Linked DNA regions of Rhodopseudomonas palustris HaA2. Each later gene encodes a partner of the first gene's protein in a complex. Links are inferred from orthologs where the notes say so. Each region holds a gene or a part of one and is shown on either strand. Other genes may lie near its edges. The genes, in order: accC and accD.

Region 1 (6,095 bases):
TGAAGGAAGATCCCAAGCTCAAGATCGTGCTGAAGGAATTTCCGGTGCTCGGCCCGCCCTCGGTCGAGGCGGCGCAGGTTGCGATCGCGGTGCGGATGCAGACTCCCGATGGTAAGAAGTATCTCGACTTCCACCAGAAGCTGATGGGCGGCCGCGGTCAGGCCGACAAGGCCCGCGCGATGGCGGCCGCCAAGGAGGCCGGCTTCGACATGGCCCGGCTCGAGAAGGACATGGCGAGCCCGGAAGTCCGCGCCACCATCGAGGAGAGCTTCAAGCTCGCCGAAGCGATGGGCATGAACGGCACGCCGAGCTACGTGATCGGCAAGCAGGTGGTGGTCGGCGCAGTCGGCCTCGACACGCTGCGCCAGAAGGTGGCGCTCGCCCGCTGCGGCAAGGAGAAGTGCTGAGCCCTGCGGGATCCGCGGGCGACCCGACGACGTCGCTGATTGGGAACTCCCGAGGTCGCCGCCTCACGGCGATCTTGCGCAGGCGGTGTTGCGGCCATCGTGTCGAGTCCGGTCGTCTACGACGGAAAATCGGCCTCTGCGACATGGACACGGTCGGCATGGAGCGACCATTCCTTCAGCCGCTCCATCTGACAGAATTTTTCTTTGGCGATCTCGGTCGCGTCGCGGCTGTTCGCCGCCTCGATCTCCAGGGAGCTCTGGCAAATCTCGGCCTGCCGGCCGTTCTCGCCGAGGATGTCCTTCATGAATCGCACAGTATAGCGGGCCATAGTGCCTCCCGTTTAAGCGTCTTCTTCATTCAAGACACATGCCTGATATCAGGCGCGTCCGACCGCGGGCATGTTGCTCGGGCGGTGGGGCATCGTGCGCATCGGCGCGTCGGAGACGCGCCGGATCGTCATTTCGGAGACTACGCCTCCCGTTTCCGGATGCCAAAACAAAACCGCGACAACGCTCGTCAAGTTTGGTCGCGGCTGCCGGATCGGCGCTGGTCTTTCAATGAAATGATCTCGCCCTGCGATTGTTCCACGCGAACCCCGCCGATCGGATCGCCGCCCGCAAGCGAAGATGCGAAATCGGGACGAGCAGACGGCATTATCTGTGTGCCGATCAGCCACCCACAACCGCTCTCGCGGAGCCCTCTGCAAACGGATCGCAAGCACTTCCCGGCGCTTGCCTCGGCATGCTCGTCCAAAGCATCACCCGATTCAGGCTCCGCTGGACCGTGTTCAGGCTTCCCCTCAGCCGTGAGGTTACCTATAACGCCGACAATCAAGTGAATTTTGCCCGGACCGGTGCTGCAGCGCCGGATTTCGGCCCGACGGCGCGTCCGCCGGAGACCTTCGCTGACATTGCCGGAAAGTCGGATGCCTCAAACGATTTACGTGCTCAATGGCCCGAACTTGAATCTGCTCGGGACCCGGGAGCCGGCGATTTACGGCCACGCGACGCTGGCCGACGTCGAACGATTGTGCACCGAGACCGCTGCCAGTTGTGGTCTTTCAGCCGTTTGCCGGCAGTCCAACCACGAGGGCGAGTTGATCGACTGGATCCACCAGGCGCGCGACGAGCAGGCGGTGGGAATTGTGCTCAACGCCGGCGGCTACACCCACACCTCGGTGGCGCTGCATGACGCGCTCGTCGGCGTGCAGATCCCGGCGGTGGAAGTCCACGTCTCCAACGTCTTCGCCCGCGACAGCTTCCGCCATCATTCCTTCATCGCGAAGGCCGCCTTTGCCAGCCTGTGCGGCTTCGGCATCGACGGCTACCGGCTGGCCATCCTCGGCCTCGCCGCGAAAATCGGTACCAGCGCCAAGGCCTGACCCGAGGCCGGACCCGCCCCACTCACTCAAGACATCTGGATCGAAACATGGCCCGCCAGCCTGACACCAAGACCGCCGCCAAGCCGAAGGACGCCGCAACCGAGGACAAGGCGGCGATCGACGACAGCACGCTGATCCGCGATCTCGCGCTGCTGCTCGACGAGACCAACCTCACCGAGATCGAGATCGAGCGCGCCGGGCTTCGCGTCCGCGTCGCCCGCAACGTCAGCATCGCCGCCTCGGTGCCGATGGGCTACGCCCCGACGTCCGCCGCAGGAGGCGCGATCACTGCGATCGAGACCGCGGCGATCGACATCGCCAAGCATCCTGGCGTGGTGCCCTCGCCGATGGTCGGCACCGTGTATTGGGCACCCGAGCCCGGCGCCAAGCCGTTCATCGAGGTCGGCTCCCGGGTGTCCGCCGGCGAGACGCTGTTCATCATCGAGGCGATGAAGACCATGAACCAGATCCCGTCGCCGCGGGCCGGCACCGTCACCCAGATCCTCGTCGAGGACGGCCAACCGGTCGAGTTCGGCGAGCCGCTGGTGGTGGTCGAATAGCGAGTCGCGAATGGCGAGTGGCGAATAGAGCTGCATCGCAACGCCATCCGCCCCCCATTCGCCACTCGCCATTTGCAATTCGCCTCTCAATCCGGTGGCCCCGATGTTCGATAAAATTCTCATAGCCAATCGCGGCGAGATCGCTCTGCGGGTTCTGCGTGCGTGCAAGGAACTGGGCATTGCCACGGTCGCCGTGCATTCGACCGCCGACGCGGACGCGATGCATGTCCGGCTCGCGGACGAAAGCGTCTGTATCGGCCCGCCGCCGTCCAAGGACAGCTATCTCAACATCCCGGCGCTGCTGGCGGCCTGCGAGATCACCGGCGCCGACGCGGTGCATCCGGGCTATGGATTTCTATCCGAGAATGCCCGTTTCGCCGAGATTCTCGCCGACCACAATCTGCATTTCATCGGCCCCAAGGCCGAGCACATCCGGCTGATGGGCGACAAGATCGAGGCGAAGAAGACCGCCAGGCGCCTGGGCATCCCCGTGGTGCCGGGCTCGGACGGCGCGGTCGGCCCGGACGACGACGCGATGTCGATCGCCAGGGAGATCGGCTTTCCGGTGCTGGTCAAGGCCGCCGCCGGCGGCGGTGGCCGCGGCATGAAGGTCGCGCACACCGCCGAAGACCTGTCGATGGCGATCTCGACCGCGGGCAACGAGGCCAAGGCCGCCTTCGGCGACGCCTCGGTCTATCTGGAGAAGTATCTGCAGAAGCCGCGCCACATCGAAATCCAGGTGCTGGGTGACGGCCGCGGCGGCGCGATCCATCTCGGCGAGCGTGACTGCTCGCTGCAGCGGCGGCACCAGAAGGTCTGGGAAGAGAGCCCCTCCCCGGTGATCAGCGCGGAAGCCCGCGCCCGGATCGGCGGCATCTGCGCCAAGGCGATGCAGGACATGAGCTATGTCGGCGTCGGCACCATCGAATTCCTCTACGAGGACGGCGAATTCTACTTCATCGAGATGAACACCCGGATCCAGGTCGAGCATCCGGTCACGGAGATGATCACCGGGATCGATCTGGTGCTGGAGCAGATCCGGATCGCCGCCGGCGGCGACCTGCCGGTGTCGCAGGACGAGATCGTGCTCAACGGCCACGCCATCGAGTGCCGGATCAACGCCGAGAATCCGGTGAGCTTCCGGCCGTCGCCGGGCAAGATCGCGCGTTATCATCCACCCGGCGGCCTCGGCGTCCGGATCGATTCCGCAGTCTTCCAAGGCTACACCATCCCGCCTTATTACGACTCGCTTGTCGGCAAGCTGATCGTCCACGGCAAGACCCGCGGCGAGTGCCTGATGCGGCTGCGGCGGGCGCTGGACGAGATGGTGGTCGACGGCATCGAGACCACACTGCCGCTGTTCCGCGCACTGGTGCGGGAACCGGGGATCATCGACGGCGATTATCATATCCACTGGCTGGAGCAGTATCTCGCCGGCGTCGCCCTCGAGGGCCGCTGAAGAATATTTGCGTCGGGCGTGGAACCAAGTTCCGGCTCCCGCGTTAGCGTGGCTGCAGATTTGGCCGCCTTGCGGGGATTGTTCTTGCTTTGTTTCAAATGGTCGGAGACCGCGCGGTGACGCCGGAATCCACGCGGCGACGCGCTTTCATCCAGATCACGTTGCTGTCGCTGTCTTTTGCCGTGCTGGTTCTGATCAGCGTCGCCTCGGTGTTTCTGTTGCAGAAAGCCCGGGAGGACAGCGCCTGGGTCGCCCACACGCTCGAAGTCGAGAACCAGATTTCCCTCGCCCAGCTGCAGATGCGCCGTGCCGAAAGCGCGGAGCGAGGCTTTCTGCTGACGAGTCAGCCTGAATTCGTCGAAGAGTTCGAGAATTCCTCCGGCCAGGTGGTGCCGATGCTGCAACGCCTGCAGCAGCGGGTAGCCGACAATCCGGTGCAGCGCGGGTTGGTCGACAAGAGCATCGTCATCGCACAGGCGAGGATCGAGCGGTTCAGGGAACTGATCGCGCTCGCGCAGGCGGACCGCGCCGAGGAAGCTCGGCGCATCGTGCGCGCCGAAAGCGGCCGTGAGGCCATGAACCAGTTCGCCAACTTCATGGCGGCGATGCGGGCCGAAGAAAACAAGCTATTCGTGATGCGGACGGCGGCGGCCGATCGCAGCCAGTCTCTGGCGTCGATCGTCACCACCACCGGCTCCGGCCTGGTGCTGGTGCTGGCCGGGCTCTCGATCTTCCTGGTGCGGCGCTCCGCGCGCGCCCGTGACGACGCCGAAGCGCTGCTACGCGAGAACAATCTCAACCTCGAGAGCACCGTGTCCGAGCGCACCGCCGACCTGCGCGAGGCCAACGAAGAGATCCAGCGCTTCGCCTATATCGTGAGCCACGATTTGCGCTCGCCGCTGGTGAACATCATGGGATTCACCAGCGAGCTCGAAGAACTGCGCAGCGACATCTTTCGCCGCATCGCCACGCTGAGCCGCGAAGTCGCCGACAAGCAGATGCCGGAGAAGGCCGACAGCGACGGCGAGCCGGAGCTGCAGCCGGCCGACCAACAATTGTCGGAGGACTTCACCGAGGCACTCGCCTTCATCAAATCGTCGATCGGCAAGATGGACCGGCTGATCAGCGCGATCCTCAACCTCACGCGCGAAGGCCGCCGTCAGTTCCAGCCGGTTTCGATCGACACCCGGGAGCTGATCGAGAACATCGTCTCGACGGTGGCGCATCAGGCCGCCGAGGCCAACGCCGAGATCCGCATCGAGCCGTTGCCGGAAATCGTCAGCGACCGCCTCGCGCTCGAACAGATCTTTTCGAATCTCATCGACAACGCTCTGAAATATCTCAGGAACGGTGTCCCCGGAGACATCCGGATCCGCGGTCGCCAGAAGCTCGGCTTCGCGATCTTCGAGATCGCCGACAACGGACGGGGGATCGATCCCAAGGACCATCAGAGAATCTTTGATCTTTTCCGCCGTGCCGGTACACAGGACAGGCCGGGTCAGGGGATCGGGCTCGCTCATGTTCGCGCGCTCGTGCGCCGCCTGGGTGGAACCATGTCGGTGTCCTCGGCGCTCGGCGAGGGCTCGACCTTCACCATCACCTTGCCGATGAAATGGACCACGGCCACCAAACGGGAACCCCGCTCATGAGTAACCCAGTCACCATCATCATGATCGAGGACGACGAGGGCCACGCGCGCCTGATCGAGCGCAATATTCGCCGGTCCGGCGTCAACAACGAGATCGTTCCGTTCACGTCCGGTACAGCCGCGCTGAACTACCTGTTCGGGGCCGACGGCTCGGGCATCGAGCATCAGAATCGCGCGCTCCTGGTGCTGCTCGATCTCAACCTCCCCGACACCAGCGGCATCGATATTCTCCGGCGCGTCAAGGAAAACGATCATCTCAAATGCACGCCCGTCGTGGTGTTGACCACCACCGACGACGCGCAGGAAATCAAGCGTTGCTACGAGCTCGGCTGCAACGTCTACATCACCAAGCCGGTGAACTACGAGAGCTTCGCCAACGCGATCCGTCAGCTCGGCCTGTTCTTTTCCGTGATCCAGGTCCCTCAAACCGAGGCTCCATGACTCCTGCTGCTGCGCCGACTCTGCTGTATATCGACGACGACGAGGCGCTCGGGCGCCTGGTCTCACGCGGCCTGAAGCGACAGGGTTTCTGCGTCGAGCACGTGCTGAGCGGCGAGGCGGGGCTGGAGCGATTGCGCAAGGGCGGCGTCGACGTGGTGGCGCTGGATCAGTACATGCCCGGCCTCGACGGGCTGGAAA
Region 2 (6,168 bases), 2.7 Mb from region 1 along the record:
TCGCCCAGCGCGGCGGCGGCGACGCGGCCACCATCGGCATTATGGCCGCCGTCGAGCCACAGCTCGCAGCCTTGCGGCGCGTCATCGAGCAGTGTGCCCGACGTCAGCCGCTGCATCCGCGCCGGCCATTCCGCGGCGAGCAGCCCGGCCTGATAGGCGGCCTGATCGATGGCGAAGCGCTGCTGCGCGCGCAGCGCCGCGATCGCCAGCCCGGCATTGTCGATCTGATGCCGTCCGAACAGCTTTGGCGCGGTGAGGTCCATCAGGCCGCGCTCGTCCTGATAGGCGAGGCGGCCGTGTTCGAGTTCGACATGCCAGTGCTGGCCGCGCGCGTGCAGCGGCGCGCGCAGCCGCTTGGCCTCGCGCTCGATCACCACCATCGCGTCGTCGGGTTGCTCGGCAACGATCACCGGCGCGTCGCGGCGGATGATGCCGGCCTTTTGGGCGGCGATCTCGGCGAGCGTCGGCCCGAGAAATTCGGTGTGATCGATCCCGATCGGCGTCAGCACGCAGGCGAGCGGATGCGCGATCACATTGGTGGCGTCGAGCCGGCCGCCGAGGCCGACTTCGAGCAGGACCACGTCGGCGGGATGCTGCGCGAACAGATACAACGCCGCGGCAGTCTCGATCTCGAACAGCGTGATCGGCGCGCCGTCATTGACCCGCTCGCAATGCGAAAGCGCGTCGGCCAGCTCTTCGTCGCTCACCAGCACGCCACCGCCCGGCCGCCCCAGCCGGATGGTCTCGTTGACGCGCACCAGATGCGGCGAAGTGTAGGCGTGGACGCAGAGGCCCGCGGCTTCGAGAATGGCGCGGAGAAAGGCGAGGGTGGAGCCCTTGCCGTTGGTGCCGGCGATATGGATCACCGGCGGCAATCGGCGTTCAGGGTAATCCAGCGCCGCCAGCAGCCGTTCGATTCGGCCGAGCGTCAGATCGATCTGCGCGGGATGCAGTCGCGCCAGGCGCGCGCGGAGGTCGCCGACCGAGGCTGACGGCTTTGGCGTTGTCGCTGCGCTCACGCCTGCGGCGCGGCCGGCGGCGGCGCCGGCTCGGGCGGCGTCGCCACGATCTCGGTCGCGACGGCCTCGATATCCTGGGCATCGTCGTCGACGACGGCCGGCTCTTCGACGGCGGGCAGCGGCGTCTTGGTCAGGATCCGGCACAGCCGCGCCAGCGTCGGGCGCAGCTCGTGGCGGTGCACCACCATGTCGACCATGCCGTGGTCGCGCAGATATTCGGCGCGCTGGAAGCCGTCCGGCAGCTTCTCGCGGATGGTCTGCTCGATCACCCGGGCGCCGGCGAAGCCGATCAGCGCCCCGGGCTCGGCCAGCTGGATGTCGCCCAGCATCGCGTAGGAGGCGGTGACGCCGCCGGTGGTCGGGTTGGTCAGCACCACGATGTAGGGCAGCCCCGCCTCGCGCAGCAGCTGCACCGCGACGGTGGTGCGCGGCATCTGCATCAGCGACAGGATGCCTTCCTGCATCCGCGCGCCGCCGGAGGCCGCGAACATGATGAAGGGCGCGTGCTTCTCGACCGCGAGCTCGAGGCCGCGGATGATCGCTTCGCCGGCCGCCATGCCGAGCGAGCCGCCCATGAAGTCGAAATCCTGCACGGCGGCGACGACGCCGAGGCCTTCGAGCTTGCCGTAGCCGACCTTCACCGCGTCATGGGCGCCGGTCTTGGCGCGGGCATCCTTGATGCGGTCGACATATTTGCGCTCGTCGCGGAATTTCAGCGGGTCGGCGGTCACTTCCGGCAGCGCTACATCGTACCAGGTCTCGTTGTCGAACACCGACCGCAGCCGCGCCGTCGCGCCCATGCGCATGTGATAGTTCGAGCCGGGAATGACGAACTGGTTCTGCTCGACGTCCTTGTAGAACACCAATTGTCCGGTATCCGGACATTTGATCCAGAGATTCTCCGGCGTTTCGCGCCGCAGGATGTTGCGGATCTTGGGACGGACGACGTTGGTCAGCCAGTTCATGATGGTCTCCGCGTCGCCCCCGGAAGGGCGTCGCCAGGGTCATTGCACTGTCGGGATATGGCGGCGGACAACGGCTCCGTCCAGACCATGGCCCGAATTGATGACTGCCTATTCGGCAGCCTGTTGGGCGCCGCGCACCCCGGCCGCAAGCGAGGCGACCAGATCCGCGACGGCCCCGACGGTCGCCTGAGTGGCGCGATTGTCGGTGTCGAGCGTCTTCTGCAGCGCGTCGATCAGGGCCGATCCGACCACCGCGCCGTCGGCCTGTGCGGCGATCGCGCGCGCCCCCTCGGGGGTGCGGATGCCGAAGCCGACGCAGACCGGCAGGTCGGTGTGGCGCTTGATCCGCGCCACCGCGTCGCCGACCGCGACCGAATCCGCCGAAGCCGAGCCGGTGATGCCGGTGATCGACACGTAATAGACGAAGCCCGAGGTGTTGGCGAGCACCGCCGGCAACCGCTTTTCGTCGGTGGTGGGCGTCGCCAGCCGGATGAAATTCAGCCCGGCCTTCATCGCCGGCAGGCACAGCTCGGCGTCTTCCTCGGGCGGCAGATCGACGATGATCAGCCCGTCGACCCCGGCCGCCTTGGCGTCGGCGAGAAACGCGTCGACGCCGTAGATGTAGATCGGATTGTAGTAGCCCATCAGCACCACTGGCGTAGTGGCGTCGTCCTTGCGGAAGTCGCCCACCAGCTCGAGCGTCTTGTGCAGCGTGGTGCCGCCGTGCAGCGCGCGCAAGCCGGCGGCCTGGATCGCCGGTCCGTCGGCCATCGGGTCGGTGAACGGCATGCCGATCTCGATGATGTCCGCGCCGGCCGTGGGTAGCGCCTTGAGCAGCTGCAGCGAGGTGGCGAGGTCGGGATCGCCCGCCATCACGAAGGTGACGAAGGCCGGGCGGCCTTCGCGCTTGAGCTGGGCGAAGCGGATGTCGATACGCGTAGTCATCAGAACTGGCCCCCGAGATGTTCGGCGACCGAAGCGAGATCCTTGTCGCCGCGGCCCGACATGTTGAGCACCATCACATGATCCTTCGGCAGGGGCGGGGCGAGGTCGCCGACTTTCGCCAGCGCATGGGCCGGCTCCAGCGCCGGGATGATGCCCTCCAGCCGGCAGCACAGCTTGAAGGCGTCGAGCGCCTCGGTGTCGGTGGCGGACATGAACTCGACGCGGCCGACATCGTGCAGCCAGGCGTGTTCCGGGCCGATGCCCGGATAGTCGAGGCCGGCCGAGATCGAATGCGCTTCCTGGATCTGGCCATCGGTGTCCATCAGCAGATAGGTGCGGTTGCCGTGCAGAACGCCGGGCTTGCCGCCGGCGATCGACGCCGCATGCAGCTTGCTGAGGCCGTGGCCCGCGGCCTCGACGCCGTAGATCGCGACGCTGCTATCATCCAGGAAGGGATGAAACAGTCCCATCGCATTGGAGCCGCCGCCGATGCAGGCGATCAGCGAATCCGGCAGCCGGCCTTCGGCTTCCATGATCTGCGCGCGCACTTCCTGGCCGATCACCGCCTGGAAGTCGCGCACCATCATCGGATAGGGGTGCGGGCCGGCGACGGTGCCGATGCAATAGAACGTGTCGTGGACGTTGGTGACCCAGTCGCGCAGCGCCTCGTTCATCGCGTCCTTGAGCGTGGCGGCGCCGGACGTCACCGGGCGGACTTCGGCGCCGAGCGCCTTCATCCGCAGCACGTTGGGCTGCTGCCGGTCGACGTCGACCGCGCCCATATAGACGACGCATTGCAGGCCGAATTTCGCGCACATCGTCGCGGTGGCGACGCCGTGCATGCCGGCGCCGGTTTCGGCGATGATCCGCGGCTTGCCCATCCGCCGCGCCAGCATGATCTGGCCGAGCACGTTGTTCACCTTGTGGGCGCCGGTGTGGTTGAGGTCCTCGCGCTTGAAGTAGATCTTGGCGCCGCCGAAATGCTCGGTCAGCCGCTCGGCGAAATACAGCGGCGACGGCCGGCCGACATAGTGCTTGAGGTAGCCGTCCATCTCGGCGCGGAACGCCGGATCGTCCTTGGCTTCCGCGTAGGCCTTTTCCAGCGCGAGGATCAGCGGCATCAGCGTCTCGGCGACGAAGCGGCCGCCGAAGATGCCGAAATGCCCGCGCTCGTCGGGACCGGATCGAAACGAGTTCGGCAGGATCTGGTTCATGTCAGGTCATCGTCTCTTCGCTGGCGCGCGTGGCGCGGATGAAGCTGCGGATCAATTCGGAATCTTTGACGCCGGGCGCCGTCTCGACGCCGGAGGACACGTCGATGCCGCCGGCGCGCGTCACCCGCAGCGCCTCGGCGACATTGCCGGGCGTGATGCCGCCGGACACCATGTACGGGACCGGCAGTGCGAGGCCGCTCAGCAGCGCCCAGTCGAACGGCACGCCGAGACCGCCGGGGCGGAGCGCGTCCTTCGGCGGCCGCGCGTCGAACAGGATGCGATCGGCTGCGGCGGCGTAAGCGGGCAGCGCCGCCAGATCATCAGCGGTGGCCACCGCCACGGCCTTCATCACCGGCAGCCCGAATGTCTGCCTGATCGCGCGAACCCGCTCGGGGCTTTCCTTGCCGTGAAGTTGCAGCAGATCCGGCGCGAGCGCGTCGACGACGTCGCGCAGCAGCGCGTCGCTGGCGTCGACCGTCAGCGCGACTTTCGCGGCGCGGCTGCCGACCTGGTCGCCGAGTGCGCGCGCGAGGTCGAACCCGACATGACGCGGCGAGGCCGGAAAGAACACGAAGCCGACCATGTCGGCGCCGGCCGCGACCGCCGCTTCGAGCGTGTCGCGGGTCGACAGGCCGCATATTTTGACGACGACGGACATGGGTTCGCGATCGGGGTTCGGCCGGCGACGAGGGGAGCCGGCAACACGACGGTGTTCTACAGCGCCGCGCTGGCCTTGTCGCGCCTGCCGGAGGCGGAACCCTGTTCCAGCAGCAGCATCCGCTTCGGCTCGCTTGGCGTCGGGGCGACGATGCTGGCGCGCAGATTGGCGAGCTGCGTCTTGGCCTCGATGGCTTCGGCCTGATGCCGCCGCGCCGCGCGCCGCCAATGCCGCTGCCGGAACCAGGTAGCGATCCCGCCGGCGATCACGCCCAGGATCGCGACGCCGATGATGAGGACGAACAACGGCATCTGCACGGTGCCCATCGGATCGCTGACATCGAGCGGATCGAACGACACCGAGACGAGATGGCGGTTGGCGACCGCGAAGACGATGAAAATCAGTCCGAGCGGGATCAGCACCAGGGCTGTCAGAAACTTCTGCATGTCGTTCTCGCTCGCCTTGCTCAGCAAACGGGCGTCGCGTTACGCGCCGGTATCAGTGTCGCCGGTCTCGCGGTTCAGCCGTTCGCGCATTTCCTTGCCGGTCTTGAAGAACGGCACGCTTTTCTGGTCGACCGGAACATGCGCGCCGGTCCGCGGATTGCGGCCGGCACGCGCCGGCCGATGCTTCACCGAAAACGCGCCGAAGCCGCGCAACTCGACCCGATCGCCGCGCGCCAGCGCGTCGACGATCTCGTCGAGGATCGCGTTGACGATGTTCTCGACGTCCCGCTGGTAAAGGTGCGGGTTGTGCTCGGCGATACGCTGAACGAGTTCGGATTTGATCATCGAGGGTGTGGTCCGTGCGTGCGGACCGCCATTTCCTTGAAAATACTGTGAACTGTCAAGACGCTAAATCAAATGAGGCGGGCTGGACAAAGTCGTCCGGCGGTGCTCGCACGATGCGGCTCGCGCTCATCCGCCGGGGTCGAAGCCGTGCGACGCCGGCCACCGATCGTCGTCAGCGGGTGCTACCCGGCACCCACAAAGCGAGCATGCCGTCGAGGCCCAGATGCATCGCGCCGGACTGCTCCACCTGTCGGGCGATCACGCCGAGGCCGAGCGCATCGAGCGTGATCGACGCTGCGGCCCGCAGAAATGTCAGGTCGCCGAATTGCGGCGACAGCTTGAAGTCGCGCACCGGCAGGCCGCTCTTGACCCGCTTCTCGGTTTCGAGCCACGCCACCGCGGTCTTCTCGTCGCCGAGCTGATCGATCAGCTTCAGACCCACCGCCTGTCGGCCGGTGAAGACGCGGCCGTCGGCGACGATGCCGAGCTGATCGTCGTCCATGGCGCGGCGCTGCTTCACCAGATCGCGAAACCACGCGTAGGAATCCCGCACCAGCGATTCCAGCGCGGCGCGCG

Evidence for each region.
Region 2: the proteins of accC (region 1) and accD are in contact, whole or in part, in a solved structure (PDB 8UXZ), measured with the Escherichia coli proteins. The link is inferred for Rhodopseudomonas palustris HaA2 from one-to-one orthologs.

What each region holds. Positions count from the first base shown.
Region 1 is NC_007778.1:3,439,856-3,445,950, forward strand. Bases 1,769-4,630 are described here. They hold accC (acetyl-CoA carboxylase biotin carboxylase subunit), read left to right. Parts: upstream 1,769-2,452; coding sequence 2,453-3,808; downstream 3,809-4,630. Other genes in these bases: aroQ (type II 3-dehydroquinate dehydratase), read left to right, coding at 1,769-1,789; accB (acetyl-CoA carboxylase biotin carboxyl carrier protein), read left to right, coding at 1,837-2,349; RPB_RS15230 (sensor histidine kinase), read left to right, coding at 3,925-4,630. Also shown: RPB_RS15205 (DsbA family protein), read left to right, coding at 1-407; RPB_RS15210 (hypothetical protein), read right to left, coding at 524-736; more of aroQ, read left to right, coding at 1,334-1,768; more of RPB_RS15230, read left to right, coding at 4,631-5,457; RPB_RS15235 (response regulator), read left to right, coding at 5,454-5,897; RPB_RS15240 (response regulator), read left to right, coding at 5,894-6,095. UniProt on the Escherichia coli protein: This protein is a component of the acetyl coenzyme A carboxylase complex; first, biotin carboxylase catalyzes the carboxylation of the carrier protein and then the transcarboxylase transfers the carboxyl group to form malonyl-CoA.
Region 2 is NC_007778.1:717,471-723,638, forward strand. Bases 1-2,935 are described here. They hold accD (acetyl-CoA carboxylase, carboxyltransferase subunit beta), read right to left. Parts: upstream 1,985-2,935; coding sequence 1,016-1,984; downstream 1-1,015. Other genes in these bases: RPB_RS03215 (bifunctional folylpolyglutamate synthase/dihydrofolate synthase), read right to left, coding at 1-1,019; trpA (tryptophan synthase subunit alpha), read right to left, coding at 2,093-2,929; trpB (tryptophan synthase subunit beta), read right to left, coding at 2,929-2,935. Outside these bases: more of trpB, read right to left, coding at 2,936-4,143; RPB_RS03235 (phosphoribosylanthranilate isomerase), read right to left, coding at 4,145-4,801; RPB_RS03240 (lipopolysaccharide assembly protein LapA domain-containing protein), read right to left, coding at 4,858-5,247; RPB_RS03245 (integration host factor subunit beta), read right to left, coding at 5,287-5,592; signal peptide peptidase SppA, read right to left, coding at 5,765-6,168.